Regions from separate parts of the Streptomyces sp. G45 genome, predicted to be linked through region 4. Evidence: riboswitches for the same ligand, from Rfam matches in the RefSeq annotation. Region 4 holds a riboswitch; each other region holds the start of a gene.
The links. Region 4 has a riboswitch for cobalamin ahead of ACOBQU_RS12950 (ribonucleoside-diphosphate reductase subunit alpha). Riboswitches for the same ligand answer to the same signal wherever they lie in the genome.
Positions count from the first base shown of each region.

Region 1: linked by a shared signal. The riboswitch ahead of ACOBQU_RS28170 (ABC transporter substrate-binding protein) and the one ahead of ACOBQU_RS12950 (ribonucleoside-diphosphate reductase subunit alpha) in region 4 are both predicted to bind cobalamin.
Region 2: linked by a shared signal. The riboswitch ahead of cobN (cobaltochelatase subunit CobN) and the one ahead of ACOBQU_RS12950 (ribonucleoside-diphosphate reductase subunit alpha) in region 4 are both predicted to bind cobalamin.
Region 3: linked by a shared signal. The riboswitch ahead of metE (5-methyltetrahydropteroyltriglutamate--homocysteine S-methyltransferase) and the one ahead of ACOBQU_RS12950 (ribonucleoside-diphosphate reductase subunit alpha) in region 4 are both predicted to bind cobalamin.

Region 1 is NZ_JBMUZU010000001.1:6,672,398-6,675,761, reverse strand. Features, by position in the region: gene ACOBQU_RS28175 (FecCD family ABC transporter permease) at 1-407, opposite strand, end outside; gene ACOBQU_RS28170 (ABC transporter substrate-binding protein) at 404-1,447, opposite strand; cobalamin riboswitch at 1,596-1,721, opposite strand; gene ACOBQU_RS28165 (VOC family protein) at 1,797-2,288, opposite strand; gene ACOBQU_RS28160 (helix-turn-helix domain-containing protein) at 2,293-3,156, opposite strand; gene ACOBQU_RS28155 (asparaginase) at 3,233-3,364, opposite strand, start outside.
Region 2 is NZ_JBMUZU010000001.1:925,690-929,053, reverse strand. Features, by position in the region: gene ACOBQU_RS03830 (precorrin-8X methylmutase) at 1-390, opposite strand, end outside; gene cobG (precorrin-3B synthase) at 408-1,709, opposite strand; cobalamin riboswitch at 1,768-1,918, shown strand; gene cobN (cobaltochelatase subunit CobN) at 1,952-3,364, shown strand, end outside.
Region 3 is NZ_JBMUZU010000001.1:8,497,650-8,501,013, forward strand. Features, by position in the region: gene metE (5-methyltetrahydropteroyltriglutamate--homocysteine S-methyltransferase) at 1-1,339, opposite strand, end outside; cobalamin riboswitch at 1,507-1,730, opposite strand; gene ACOBQU_RS36335 (FAD-dependent monooxygenase) at 2,079-3,364, shown strand, end outside.
Region 4 is NZ_JBMUZU010000001.1:3,232,898-3,236,261, forward strand. Features, by position in the region: gene mctP (monocarboxylate uptake permease MctP) at 1-38, shown strand, start outside; gene ACOBQU_RS12940 (hypothetical protein) at 65-727, shown strand; gene ACOBQU_RS12945 (GNAT family N-acetyltransferase) at 780-1,277, shown strand; cobalamin riboswitch at 1,495-1,617, shown strand; gene ACOBQU_RS12950 (ribonucleoside-diphosphate reductase subunit alpha) at 1,754-3,364, shown strand, end outside.

The DNA of each region.
Region 1 (3,364 bases), 3.4 Mb from region 4:
GACAGCGTGAGCACGCCCCCGCCGACGCCGAGGACCACCACGGCGACGGCGCCCGTGGACGCCCCGGAGGAGACGCCGAGGACGAAGGGGTCCGCGAGCGGGTTGCGCAGCAGGGACTGGAGCACGGCGCCGCACACCGCGAGGCCCGCCCCGCACACGCCCGCGAGGAGGGTGCGCGGCATGCGCAGGTTCCAGACGATCCCGTCGCGCAGCGGGGTGAGTTCGGGCTCGCCCCAGCCGAGGTGCGCGGCCACCGCCGACCACACGTCCGGCACGGAGATGTCCGCCGGGCCGATGGTGACGGAGACGGCCACGGACAGCAGCAGGGCGGCGAGCCCCACGGCGCCCAGCAGGGTGGCGCGCGCGGCGGCGCTCACCGCGCGGGGCCGGACGTCCGCCGCGCTCACCGCGCCAGGCCGAACGTCCGCAGGCCCGCCGCGACCTGCTCGATGCCGTCGACCGTGCGGATCGTCGGGTTCAGGGCCTGGCCGCTGAGCAGCACGTACCGCTTCTTCTTCACGGCGGTGAGGTTCCTGGTGACGGGGTGGGACTCCAGGAACGCGATCTTCGCGCGGGCGCTCTCCGCCGACTGCGCCTTGCGCGTGAGGTCGCCGATGACCAGGACGTCCGGGTCGCGGTCGGCGACGGTCTCCCAGTTGACCTGGGGCCATTCGGCGCGGGTGTCGGCGAAGGCGTTGCGCAGGCCGAGGGTGCGGGTGATGACGCCGGGCGCGCCGCAGCAGCCCGCGATGTACGGGGCCTTGGAGTCGGAGAACCAGTACGCGACGGACGTCCGGGACCCCTTCGGTGCCTTCGCCGTGCGGGCGGCCTTCGCCGTGCGGGCGGCCTTCGCGGTGCGCGCCTTGAGGTCCGCGATCAGGCGTTCGCCGCGCTCCTCGACGTCGAAGATCCGGGCGAGGTCGCGGATCTCGCCGTAGACGGTGTCCATGGTGAGGGTCCGCACGCGCTTGCCGTCGCCGTCGCCGCTGTTGTCCTTGCCCGCGCAGTCGGTGGGCGAGACGTAGACGGGCACGCCGAGCCCGGTGAACTTGGCGCGGTCGGCGACGCCGCCCTTGCCGACGGTGTACAGGAACGACGCGCTGACGAAGTCCGGCTCCTTGGAGAGGACCTTCTCCAGGGAGGGGTAGCGGTCGGCGAGGCGCTCGACCTTGGCGTTGGCCGCCTTCAGGTCGGGGCGGACCGGGTCGGTCCAGGTGCCGGTCCCGGCCATGCGGTCGGCGAGGCCGAGGGAGAGCAGGATCTCGCTGGAGCCCTGGTCGAGGGAGACGGCCCGCCGGGGCGGCGCGTCGACGCGGACCTTCGCGCCGCAGGCGGTGACGGTCACCGGGAAGCCGTCGGCCCCGGCCCGGTCGTCGTGGCGGGCGGCGGGGCCGCCGCAGGCCGTGAGGAGGACGAGCCCCGCGGCGAGCAGGGCGGTACGGCGCACGCGCCGCGCGGGGCGGTGAACGGCGGCGACGGCGACGGCGACGGCGGGCGGGACAACGTGGGGCACAGGACTTCCCGGGTCTCATGGCTCATGCGCGGAGCCTGGTCTGCGAAACCCCGCCGCCCGGCGCCCGGGCGGCGGTGCCAGCAGGTCTTCGGACTCGAGTTCGTCCGGACGGGGCCGCCTTCCCGGGCGTCCGCACGCCCAGTGGCCGCTGGCCCCGCCCGTCCCCCTCACCGCTGCGCGTCAGTTCCGGATTCCCACCGGATTCCCTGGCCCGGGTGCGGGCGCGACTGGCGTGCGCAAGCTATCACCCCGCCCCGGCGGGCAGGGCCGTCGCCCCTGGCCGTCACCCCTGGTCGGGGCGGGGCTCACCGCGGTAGGTCCCGAAGGACCACTTGTTGCCCTCGGGGTCGGCGATGGTGAACTCGCGGCTGCCATAGGGCTGGTCGGCGAGCGGCCGCAGCACCTTCGCGCCCGCCGCCGTGACCCGCCGGTACAGGTCGTCGACGCGGTCCGTGACGACGTACGCCCCGAACGTGCCGGGGTCCAGGCAGTACGCGGAGGACGCGGGGTCGTGGTCGCCGAGCATGATGCCGCCGCCCTCGGGCCAGTCGAGCTGGGCGTGGGCGACGCGGCCGCCGTCCTCGTGGACGGCGGTGCGCAGGAAGCCGACGGTGGAGACGAGGAAGTCGATCAGGGCGGGGGCGTCGTGGGCCTGGAGGGAGGGCCAGACGTCGGGGGCGCGCAGGTTCCGGCCGTCGGCGGGTGTGCCGGAGTGCGCACCGCTCTGGTGCGTTTCATCAGCTTTGGTGGCGTTTGCGGCGTTGATGTCGTTCATGGGGTCAGTCTTCGCCGTCGCGGTGTCCCCCGGCTTGGATATTCCGGCACTCTTCGGCGAGCCAGGCGCTGGGGCTGAGGCCGGTGTACTGGCGGAAGTCCCGTACGAGGTGGGAGTGGTCGTAGTAGCCGCTGTCGGCGGCGACGCGCGCGAGGTCCAGGGGCGCGCCCGCGGCGAAGGCGCGGGCCGCGCGGCCCTTCGCGTGCTGGAAGCGCATGAGGCGGGCGGCCTGCTTGGGGGTGACGCCGGTCTCGGCGCGGAACAGCGCGGTCAGGCGGCGCTCGCTGAGCGCCACGTGCGCGGCGAGGCCGGGCAGCGTGCCCGCGCCGCGGCGCCGGGCGAGCCAGGCCCAGGCCTCGGCGACCTCCGGCCGCACCGCGCCGGACCCGTCGGCCGCGCGGCGGGCCAGGTAGGCGTTCAGGCGGGCGAACCGCTCGCCCCAGGTGTCGGCCGCGCACAGTTGCTCCCGTACGTCGGCGGCGGCCCGCCCGAGGACGTCCGTGCCGTCGGTGACGAGCCGCCCGGTCAGTTCGGCGGCGGGCAGGCCGAGGAGGGCGCGGGCGGCGAGCGGGTGCAGGGCGAGCTGGATGCCCGCCTCGTGCTCGGGCCGCACCACGTACGCGGGGCTCTGGTGCAGGCCGCCCACGACGATCTCGGTGCGGGCGGCGCCGGGCCCGGCGGCCTGGTCGGGGGTGGCGCCGGTGACGACGGGCCCGTCGAGCGAGAAGATCAGCGTCAGGTACGGGGACGGCAGGCCCCGGTGCAGGCCCGGGGTCTGGCCCCGGCTCCGGTAGCCCACGGCGGAGACGACCCCGCCGCCGTACGGGGGCGGGGTGGCGCGGACGAACTCGCTGGTGGCGGGGCCCATGGGTCCATTGTGGCCGCGTGCCCGGCCCGTGCGCGCCCCTCCGCCGCCCGTGCCCCCGCGTCCGTGCGTCCGTGCGTCAGCCGTGCTGGAGGCGGCGGAAGGCGGCCCGGGTCGCCTCCCGGTCGGCGCCGTCCGCGAGGAGCGCGTACAGCAGCAGCCGGGCCTTGGGGGCGTCGAGGGGGCCCGCGGAGAGCAGGCCGCGGGAGAG
Region 2 (3,364 bases), 2.3 Mb from region 4:
GGTGCCCAGCTTCGCCGCGAGCTGGGGCACGGCCGGGTCGGACAGCGTGCACAGCACGTCGTTGTCGGCGGGCAGCCGCTTGCGGGTCACGCCGCTGGCCACCATCTGCACGTCGCAGAAGATGGGCGCGCCCGCGCGCAGCGCCTCGCGGGCCCGGGCGACCACGCCCGGCGTGTGGACCAGGTCCCGTACGAGGTCGACCATCCCGCAGGCGTGGATCATGCGGACCGCGACCTGGCTGACGTCGGCGGGCAGGGCCGCGAGGTCCGCCTCCGCCCGGATGGTGGCGAAGGACTCGCGGTAGATCGCCGCGCCGTCCTTCTCGTAGTCGTACGTGGTCACGGTGCTCTTCTCGCTGCTCTCGGTGTGTGTGGGGGTGAAGCGGGTCATGCGGTGTTCAGGGGGCGTCATGGGGTGATCGCCGCCAGGGCGGCTTCGAGGCGGGCGGGGTCGTCGAGGGCGACGGCACCCCCGTCGTCCCGGCCGGGCCCGGCGGCCGACAGGCGGTAGCCGCCGTCGGCGACGGCCACCGCGTCGATCCGGTCGCCCGGGGGGTGCCCGCAGCGGCGTGCGCAGCCGGACCAGTACAGGGGCAGGCCGCCGGGCGTGGCCTCGGGCAGGGCGCGCGCGGCGTCCGCCCGCACGTCCGCCAGGGACTTGGCGCAGCCGGGCCGCCCGATGCAGGCGCCCACGCGCAGCCACGGGGAGTCGGCGTCCGTGACCAGGCCGGTGGCGCCGAGGCGCCCCAACGCCTGTGACGCGCCCGCGGAGTCGAGGCCCGGCACGGGGACGACGACACCCCGCCACGGCGTCAGCCTCAGCTCCCCCAGGGGGGACCCGGCGGCCACAGAGGTCAACTCCCGCCACTGCGGGGCCGTCAGACGGCCCAGCGGGGCGTGCACCGCCAGGGTGTCACCGGTGACACCCGGAGCCGGGACGCGCGCGGCGCCCACCGGATCCAGCGGCTGCCGCGCGCAGTCGACGCCACCGGCCGACAGGGCGTCCCGCACGCGGTCCAGCAACGCGCCCTCGGAGAGGGCGAGTTCCCGTACCCGCCAGGCGTTGGTGCCGCTCGTCCGCGCCACCTCCAGGAACGTCTCCGCGGCGATCAGCGCGGCGCGCGGCGCGTCCTCGCCGGACACCCGCAGCGCCTCGCCGCCCGCCCCGAGGCCCAGCAGCGCGCCGCCGTCCGCGGTCGCGCGCAGCGTCACGTCCGCGCCGAGCCCGGCGACGTCGGCGCGGCCGTCGTCGAGCGCGAACAGGAACCGCCCGGACAGCTCCCGCGCGGCGTCACTCGCGCACAGCGCCGCGTCGAGCGCCACCAGCCAGGGCCGCACGTCCCGCAGCCCGGCGCCGTCGAGGCCGGACAGCGGCGAGGCGACGACGTTGCGCACCCGCTCGTGCGCGGGTGACGGCAGCAGCCCGGCCGCGGTCAGGGCCGCCGCCAGGTCCGCGCCGCAGGTGTCCGCGAGGCCCCGCAGCTGCACATTGCCGCGCGAAGTGAGATGCAGTTCACCATCGCCGAGTTCGCGCGCCGCGTCGCCGAGCGCCCGCGCCTGGCGCAGGCCGAGCACACCGCCGGGAACCCGGACGCGCGCCAGCGCCCCGTCGTGCGCGGAGTGCAGCCGCAGGGCGCCCGGGCAGGCGTCACCGCGGTCCCGTGAGGCCGCCGCGGCCTGGGGTGATGTGCGGAGGGGAGCCGAGGGCATGGCGGCGAGCATACCTACGATCACACCGGGTGGACGCCCCCGCACCGAGCCATCGCCGCCTACTATGCTGCTCGGCGGATCATCCGATCCGCCATCGCCAGACGGCGACAGGGGAGGAAGCCCGGTGCGAGTCCGGCGCGGTCCCGCCACTGTGAGCCGGTCCCCCAGGGACCCGGTGAGCCAGGAACTCCCGCCGTCGTGAACCGCCCGGGGCGCGGACCCCGAGGAAGGCCAGACGCCGCATGCTGCCCGCATCCGGGGACCACACCCCGAGCTCTTCGTCTCCCCGCATCCTGCTCCTGTCGACGTCCGACACCGACCTGCTGAGCGCCCGCGCGGCCACCGGCCCCGTGACGTACCGGTTCGCGAACCCCGCCCGGACCGCCCTCGACGACCTCCCCGCGCTTCTCGACGGCGTGGACCTCGTCGTCGTACGCCTCCTCGGCGGGACCCGCGCCTGGCAGGAGGGCCTGGACCTGCTCCTCGCCGACGGCCGCCCCGTCGTCGTGCTCACCGGCGAACAGGCGCCCGACGCCCAGCTCATGGCCGCCTCCACCGTCCCCGTCGGCATCGCCGCGGAGGCCCACGCCTATCTGGCGCACGGCGGCCCCGCCAACCTGGAGCAGCTGGCCCGGTTCCTCTCCGACACCGTGCTGCTCACCGGCCACGGCTTCGAGGCGCCCGCGCCCGCCCCCACCTGGGGGCCGCTGGAGCGCGAGGCCAAGCAGGTGGACGGCCCGACCGTGGCGGTGCTCTACTACCGCGCCCACCACATGAGCGGCAACACCGCCTTCGTGGCCGCGCTGTGCGACGCCGTCGAGGAGGCGGGCGCGCGGGCGCTGCCCCTGTACGTGGCCTCGCTGCGCGCCCCCGAGCCCGAGCTGATCGACGCGCTGCGCGGCGCCGACGCCATCGTCACCACCGTCCTCGCGGCGGGCGGCACCAAGCCCGCCGACGCCTCCGCGGGCGGCGACGACGAGTCCTGGGACGCGGGCGCCCTGACCGCCCTGGACGTGCCGATCCTCCAGGCGCTGTGCCTGACCGGCTCGCGCTCCGCCTGGGAGGAGAACGACGAGGGCGTCTCCCCGCTGGACGCCGCCAGCCAGATCGCGGTGCCCGAGTTCGACGGCCGCCTGATCACCGTGCCGTTCTCCTTCAAGGAGATCGACGCCGACGGCCTGCCCGCGTACGTCGCCGACCCCGAGCGCGCGGCCCGCGTCGCCGGGATCGCCGTGCGCCACGCCCGCCTCAGGCACATCCCGGCCGCCGACAAGCGCCTCGCGCTCGTGCTGTCCGCGTACCCCACCAAGCACGCCCGCATCGGCAACGCGGTCGGCCTGGACACGCCCGCGAGCGCCGTGGCCCTGCTGCGCCGCCTCAAGGACGAGGGGTACGACTTCGGGGACGCCGACATCCCGGGCCTGGTCTCCGGCGACGGCGACGAGCTGATCCGCGCCCTGATCGAGGCGGGCGGCCACGACCAGGACTGGCTCACCGAGGAGCAGCTGGCCCGCAACCCGATCCGCATCCCCGCGGCGGACTACCGGCGCTGGTTCGCCACGCTGCCCGAGGAGCTGCGGTCGGCCGTCGAGGAGAAGTGGGGCCCGGCGCCCGGCGAGATGTTCGTCGACCGCAGCCGAAACCCGGAGGGCGAC
Region 3 (3,364 bases), 5.3 Mb from region 4:
CGATGGTCGTGGTGGGCAGCAGCGGCAGACCGAGGTGGGCGCGCTGCGCGGCGGCGCGCTCGGCGTACGCGGGTGAGCGGCGGGCGTCGGCCGCGGTGACGGCGGCGGCGCGGGCCCGCACGGCGGAGTCGTACGTGATCGGGGAACGGGCGCGGGAGTCCAGGTCGGCGCGGTTGGCGGCGAGTTCGGCGGCGATCGCGCCGGTGCCCTGGGCGAGGCCCTTGGCGAGGGTGACGACCTCGGCGGTCTTCTGCTGGGCGAAGGCCAGCCAGCGCAGGATCTGCGGCGCGATGTCCCGCTCGGCGGCCGCGTCGAGCGGCACGTGCAGCAGGGAGCAGGAGGCGGCCACGTCGACGCGGTCGGCGAGGCCCAGCAGGGTGCCCAGCGCGGCCAGGGACGCCTCCAGGTCGTTGACCCAGACGTTGCGGCCGTCGACGACGCCCGCGACCAGGCGCTTGCCGGGCAGCCCGCCGACCGCGGCGAGGGCGTCCAGGTTGGCGGCCGCGGGTCCCGTGAAGTCCAGGGCGAGCCCGTCGACGGGGGCCTTGGCCAGGACGGGCAGGGCCTCGCCGAGCCGGTCGAAGTACGAGGCGACCAGCAGCTTCGGCCGGTCCGTGAGGGCGCCCAGGTCACGGTAGGCGCGGGCGGCGGCGTTCAGCTCTCCGGGGGAGCGGTCCTGCACGAGGGCGGGCTCGTCGAGCTGCACCCACTCGGCGCCCGCCGCGCGCAGGTCGGCGAGGACCTCGGCGTACACCGGGAGCAGCCGGTCGAGCAGTGTGAGCGGGTCGAAACCGGCGGGCACGCCCGGTGCGGGCTTGGCGAGCAGCAGGTAGGTGACGGGCCCGACGAGCACGGGCCGGGCCGCGAGGCCGAGCGCGCTCGCCTCACCGAACTCCGCGACCTGCCGGGAGGAGTCGGCCGTGAACACCGTATCCGGTCCCAGTTCCGGCACCAGGTAGTGGTAGTTGGTGTCGAACCACTTCGTCATCTCCAGCGGCGCCACGTCCTGGGTGCCGCGCGCCATGGCGAAGTAGCCGTCGAGCGCGTCGGCCGCGACGGCCTCGCGGTGCCGTTCGGGGATCGCCCCGACCATGACGGTGGTGTCCAGGACGTGGTCGTAGTACGAGAAGTCGCCGCTGGGCACCTCGTGGACACCGGTGTCGGCGAGCCGCTGCCAGGTGGCGCGGCGCAGTCGGGCGGCGGTCGAGCGCAGTGAGTCCGCGGTGACGCGGCCCTTCCAGTAGCCCTCGACGGCCTTCTTCAGTTCCCGGTGCTGTCCCTGACGGGGGTAGCCGTACACGGTGGCCCGTGCTGCCGCGGCTGCGGGCTTGGTGGTCACGGAGATCTCCTTCGCGAGATGAGTCCCTGAGGTCCCGGGGACGGGACGCGGGCGCGAAGGGGTGACGGACCGGGCGGCACGGGAGCGCGTGCCGCCCGGCACGCCCGTCCGCCTGGTATGTACGCCGACCCGCCCACGAGGTCACCGGGATGTCCGCGCGCGAACGGGTCGCGCACGGGCAGGTGGCAGGTCTTCGGACTCGCGGGCACGTCCTCACCCTGTGAGGACACCTACTGGCCGTCGCTTCCCAGACCCCGTACGTCGGATCCAGTGCTTCTGACGGCGGTCGTTCCCGCTCACCGCTGCGGGGCAGTCCCGGATTCCCACCGGGTTCCCTCTTGCGACGCCTCCCGCCTGGCGGACGGGGCGAACCAGCTGCACGGGCCAGCCTAGAGGGTGACGGGGCGGGTGGGACAGGGTGTCCGTGATCTGGATGCGGGGCGGCGCGCGCGGACGCATGGGTATGTGGGCGTGGGTGTGGGTGCAGGGGCGCGCCTGGCGGTGGCGCCGATGCGGGCCTGGCGGGCGGTGCGGGTGCGGGCTTGGACGGCGCGCGGGCCCCGGCCCCAGGTCGGGGCGGCGTGGGCCGGACCGTGGGCTGGACGCACAAGAAAGGCGAGGGGGCCGCTGCCTCCTCGCCACTCTCAACGTATAGCGCACGGGGGGCCTTGCGGCAAGGCCCCCGCCCTGCCGCAGAATGCCTGGCCTACAGCCATGACCTGCGTAAACGGGAGTTCTCATGATCGACGTGGTCGTTGTCGGCGCCGGGCCCACCGGGCTGATGCTGGCCGGTGAGCTGCGTCTCGCGGGAGTGCGCACCGTCGTCCTCGACAAGCTGACCGAGCCGTCCGGGCAGTCCCGCGGGCGTGGCCTGCACGCGCGCAGCGTCGAGATCATGGATCAGCGGGGCCTGCTCGACCGGTTCCGCGCGGCCAGCGAGACGTTCCAGGTCGGAGGCCTCTTCGGCGGCATCATGAAGCCGTGGCCCGCAGGGATGGACACCGCTCACCCGTACGGTCTGGCCACGCCGCAGCCGGTCACCGAGCGGCTGCTGGAGGAGTGGGCGTGCGAACTCGGCGCCGAGATCCGGCGCGGCCACACGGTGGTCGGGCTGAGCCAGGACGAGGACGGCGTGAACCTCGAACTGGCCGACGGCACGAGCCTGCGCGCCCGCTACGCCGTCGGCTGCGACGGCGGGCGCAGCACGGTGCGCAAGCTGCTCGGCGTCGGCTTCCCCGGTGAGCCCGCCAAGGTCGAGACGCTGCTCGGGGACATGGAGGTGACCGAGGCCCCGGAGGCGGTCGCCGCCGTCGTCGAGGAGGTCCGCAGGACCCAGCTGCGGTTCGGCGTCCTTCCCGACGTGGACGGGAACAAGGGCGTGTACCGGATCATCGTGCCCGCCGAGGGTGTGGCGGAGGACCGCGGCGCGGGGCCGACCCTGGAGGAGTTCAAGGCGCGGCTGCGGGCCGTCGCGGGCACCGACTTCGGGGCGCACACGCCGCGTTGGCTGTCCCGGTTCACCGACGCCACGCGGCAGGCCGAGCGCTACCGCGTCGGCCGGGTGCTGCTGGCCGGGGACGCGGCGCACATCCATCCGCCGACCGGCGGCCAGGGGCTCAACCTGGGCGTGCAGGACGCGTTCAACCTGGGCTGGAAGCTGGCCGCCGAGGTCAACGGCCGGGCGCCGGAGGGCCTTCTCGACAGCTACCACGCGGAGCGGCACCCGGTGGGGGCCCGCGTCCTCGACAACACCCGCGCGCAGATGGCCCTGCTGGGCACCGACCCGGGTGCGACGGCGCTGCGGGAGCTGTTCTCGACGCTGATGGACTTCGAGGAGGTGAACCGGTACGTGACCGGCATCATCACGGCGATCGGGGTCCGCTATGACCTGGGCGGGAGCGGTGACCCGGGTGAGGGCGGTGACCTGGGCGAGGGCGGTGACCTGACCGAGGGTCACGGCGTGGACGAGGGGCACGAGCTGCTGGGCCGCCGGATGAAGGACGTACGGCTCAAGCGGGGCCGCCT
Region 4 (3,364 bases):
TCCGGGCCGAGCTGCCGAAGGTGGGCGCCGGGCACTGATCCGCGCCCTACGCGAGGATGGCCCCATGAGACGACGTCTGCTGCCGCCCGTGTGCCTGCTGCTCGCCCTGACGGGGTGCGGTACGGAGGACTCCGGTGCGGGATCCGCCCCGGACCGCGCCGAGTTGGAGGCGCGGGCCCGGGCGGCGCAGACCGTCGTCGAGCACGTGTACGTGACCGAGGCCGACGGGTACACGGCGGCGACCCAGTCCGCGGGCGTGCTCGGCGCCGACGGCTTCCAGGTCACGTACGTGCACAAGCGCGGCGGCGGGCGGATCGCCCTGCGCGTCGACCGCGGCACCGTCGACGACGCGAACTGCCGCACCGTCCCGCCTGCGGCCAGCAGGTGCGAGAAGGACGGTCCGGGCTGGTACCGCGTGACCGGCCAGGCGCACGAATACGCCCGCTCCGAGAACGGGCTGCGCGTCCAGGTCTCCGCCGACCGCGGGGCCGTCGGCCGGGACGTGCTGCGCGCCGCCGCCGAGCGCGCCCACCGCGCCGACGACCGCGAACTCGACGCGATCCTGCCGAGGCCCGCGGACCCCATGGGCCTGCCCACGGACGGCGGCGACACGGGCACGCCCGCCACGCCCCGCACACCCAGCACACCCACCGCCCCCGTGGAGCGCGGCGACCTGCCGGAGTTCGGCGACCAGGCGCCGACGGACCCACCGCACGTCGGCGGCTGAGGAAGCGGGAAAACGGGGCCCGCCACCGCCGCCCTCGGGCACACTGCCGCGCATGGACATCACCATCAGACGGGTGCGGCCGGACGAGTACGCGGCGCTGGGCACCCTCACGGCCGAGGTCTACGCGGACGCCGGTCTGCTGGCCTTCGACGAGGCCGACGGGTACCGGGAGCAGCTGCGGGACGTGGCCGGGCGGGACGCCGCCGCCGAGGTCCTGGTGGCCGTCGAGGGCGAGCGGCTGCTCGGCGGCGTGACGTACGTGCCGTCGGCGGGCGGGCCGCTCGCCGAGATCTGCCGGGACGGCGAGGCCGAGATCCGCATGCTGGCCGTCGGCCGCGAGGCGCGCGGCCGGGGCGCGGGCGAAGCCCTCGTACGCGACTGCGCCCGCCGAGCCCGCGCCGCCGGGCGCACGGCGCTGGTGCTGTCCACCCAGCCCGCGATGGGCGCGGCGCAGCGGCTGTACGTGCGCCTGGGCTTCGTCCGCGCCCCGCGCCGGGACTGGGAGCCGCTGCCCGGCCTTCCGCTGCTCGCCTACGCGTTGCCGCTGTAGACCGCCGTAGGCCGCCGTAGGCCCCTGTAGACCCCCGTAGGCCCCTGTAGACCGCTGTGAACGGCGGTGCGGCCGGGGCCGTGTGCCGCCGCGCCCGCCGCCGTGCGGACCGCCGCGCGCACCCCCGCGGTTGACGCCCGACGGCACCTTCCGGTGAGGTCTGCGTCACCCTCCGACACAACATCTAGGGGCGCTTCCAGAAGCCAGCACAAGATGTATGCTCGTGCTCGCTGTCGCCGCAGGGGAATCCGGTGCAAGTCCGGAACTGTCCCGCAACGGTGTACGTGTGCGCTTTTGCGTACCCATCAGTCCGAGGACCTGCCGACAGCGCGCCCGTACCGCCCGGTCCGGGCGCCAGATGTCCGGGCCTCGTGGAGTGGGCTGAAGGACGCGCAGTACGCCACCGCCGCGCGCGGTCGCGCCCGCGTGCCCTCGTCCCGCCGCCAGGCCCCGAGCCGAGCGAGGGAGAGCACCACGTGACCATCGCGCCCGCCGAGCCCGCGTCAGCGCAGGCCGCAGCCGGTAACGAGACCGCCGAGCGGTCCGCGCCGACCACCGACGGTCCCGGTACCGCGCTGTTGCGCACCCTGACCGACCTCACCGCCGACCTCCCCGACGCCGACCCCGGCCGGGTCGCCGCCGCCGCGCTGCGCGGCCGCTCGGCGAAGGCCGACGAGGCGGAGCTGAGGGAACTCGCCACCGAGGCCGCCGCCGGGCTCATCTCCGAGGACCCCGCGTACTCCCGGCTCGCCGCCCGCCTGCTGACCATCGGCATCCGCGAGGAGGCCGCGTCGCAGGGCGTGACGTCGTTCTCCGAGTCGGTCGCGGTGGGGCACCGCGAGGGCCTGATCGCCGACCGCACCGCCGCGTTCGCCGCCCGGCACGCCGCCCGCCTCGACGGGCTCGTGGAGGCCGCCCTCGCCGACGGCGCCGACCGCCGCTTCGGCTACTTCGGCCTGCGCACCCTGCACAGCCGCTATCTGCTGCGGCACCCGATCACCCGCAAGGTCATCGAGACGCCGCAGCACTTCATGCTGCGCGTGGCCGCCGGGCTCGCCGAGGACGACAGCGAGCGCGCGCTCGACGAGGTCGCCGCGCTGTACGGCCTGATGAGCCGCCTGGACTACCTGCCGTCCTCGCCGACGCTCTTCAACTCCGGCACCCGGCACCCGCAGATGTCCAGCTGCTACCTGCTCGACTCGCCGCTTGACGAGCTGGACTCCATCTACGACCGCTACCACCAGGTGGCGCGCCTGTCGAAGCACGCGGGCGGCATCGGCCTGTCGTACTCCCGCATCCGCTCGCGCGGCTCGCTGATCCGCGGCACCAACGGGCACTCCAACGGCATCGTGCCGTTCCTGAAGACCCTCGACGCGTCGGTGGCGGCGGTCAACCAGGGCGGCCGCCGCAAGGGCGCCGCCGCGGTCTACCTGGAGACCTGGCACTCCGACATCGAGGAGTTCCTGGAGCTGCGCGACAACACGGGCGAGGACGCCCGGCGCACCCACAACCTGAACCTGGCGCACTGGATCCCCGACGAGTTCATGCGCCGCGTCGCCGCCGACCAGGAGTGGTCGCTGTTCTCGCCCTCCGACGTGCCCGACCTTGTCGACCTGTGGGGCGAGGAGTTCGACGCGGCGTACAAGAAGGCGGAGGCGGCCGGTCTCGCGCAGAAGACCATGCCCGCGCGCGAGCTGTACGGCCGGATGATGCGCGCCCTCGCGCAGACCGGCAACGGCTGGATGACCTTCAAGGACACCTCCAACCGGACGGCCAACCAGACCGCCGAGCCCGGCCACACCGTGCACTCCTCCAACCTGTGCACGGAGATCCTGGAGGTCACCGACGACGGCGAGACGGCCGTCTGCAACCTCGGCTCGGTGAACCTCGGGGCGTTCGTCGACACGGCGGCCGGGGACATCGACTGGGAGCGGCTCGACGCCACCGTCCGCACGGCCGTGACGTTCCTCGACCGCGTCGTGGACATCAACTTCTACCCGACCGAGCAGGCGGGGCGCTCCAACGCCAAGTGGCGCCCGGTGGGCCTGGGCGCCATGGGCCTCCAGGACGTCTTCTTCCAGCTGCGC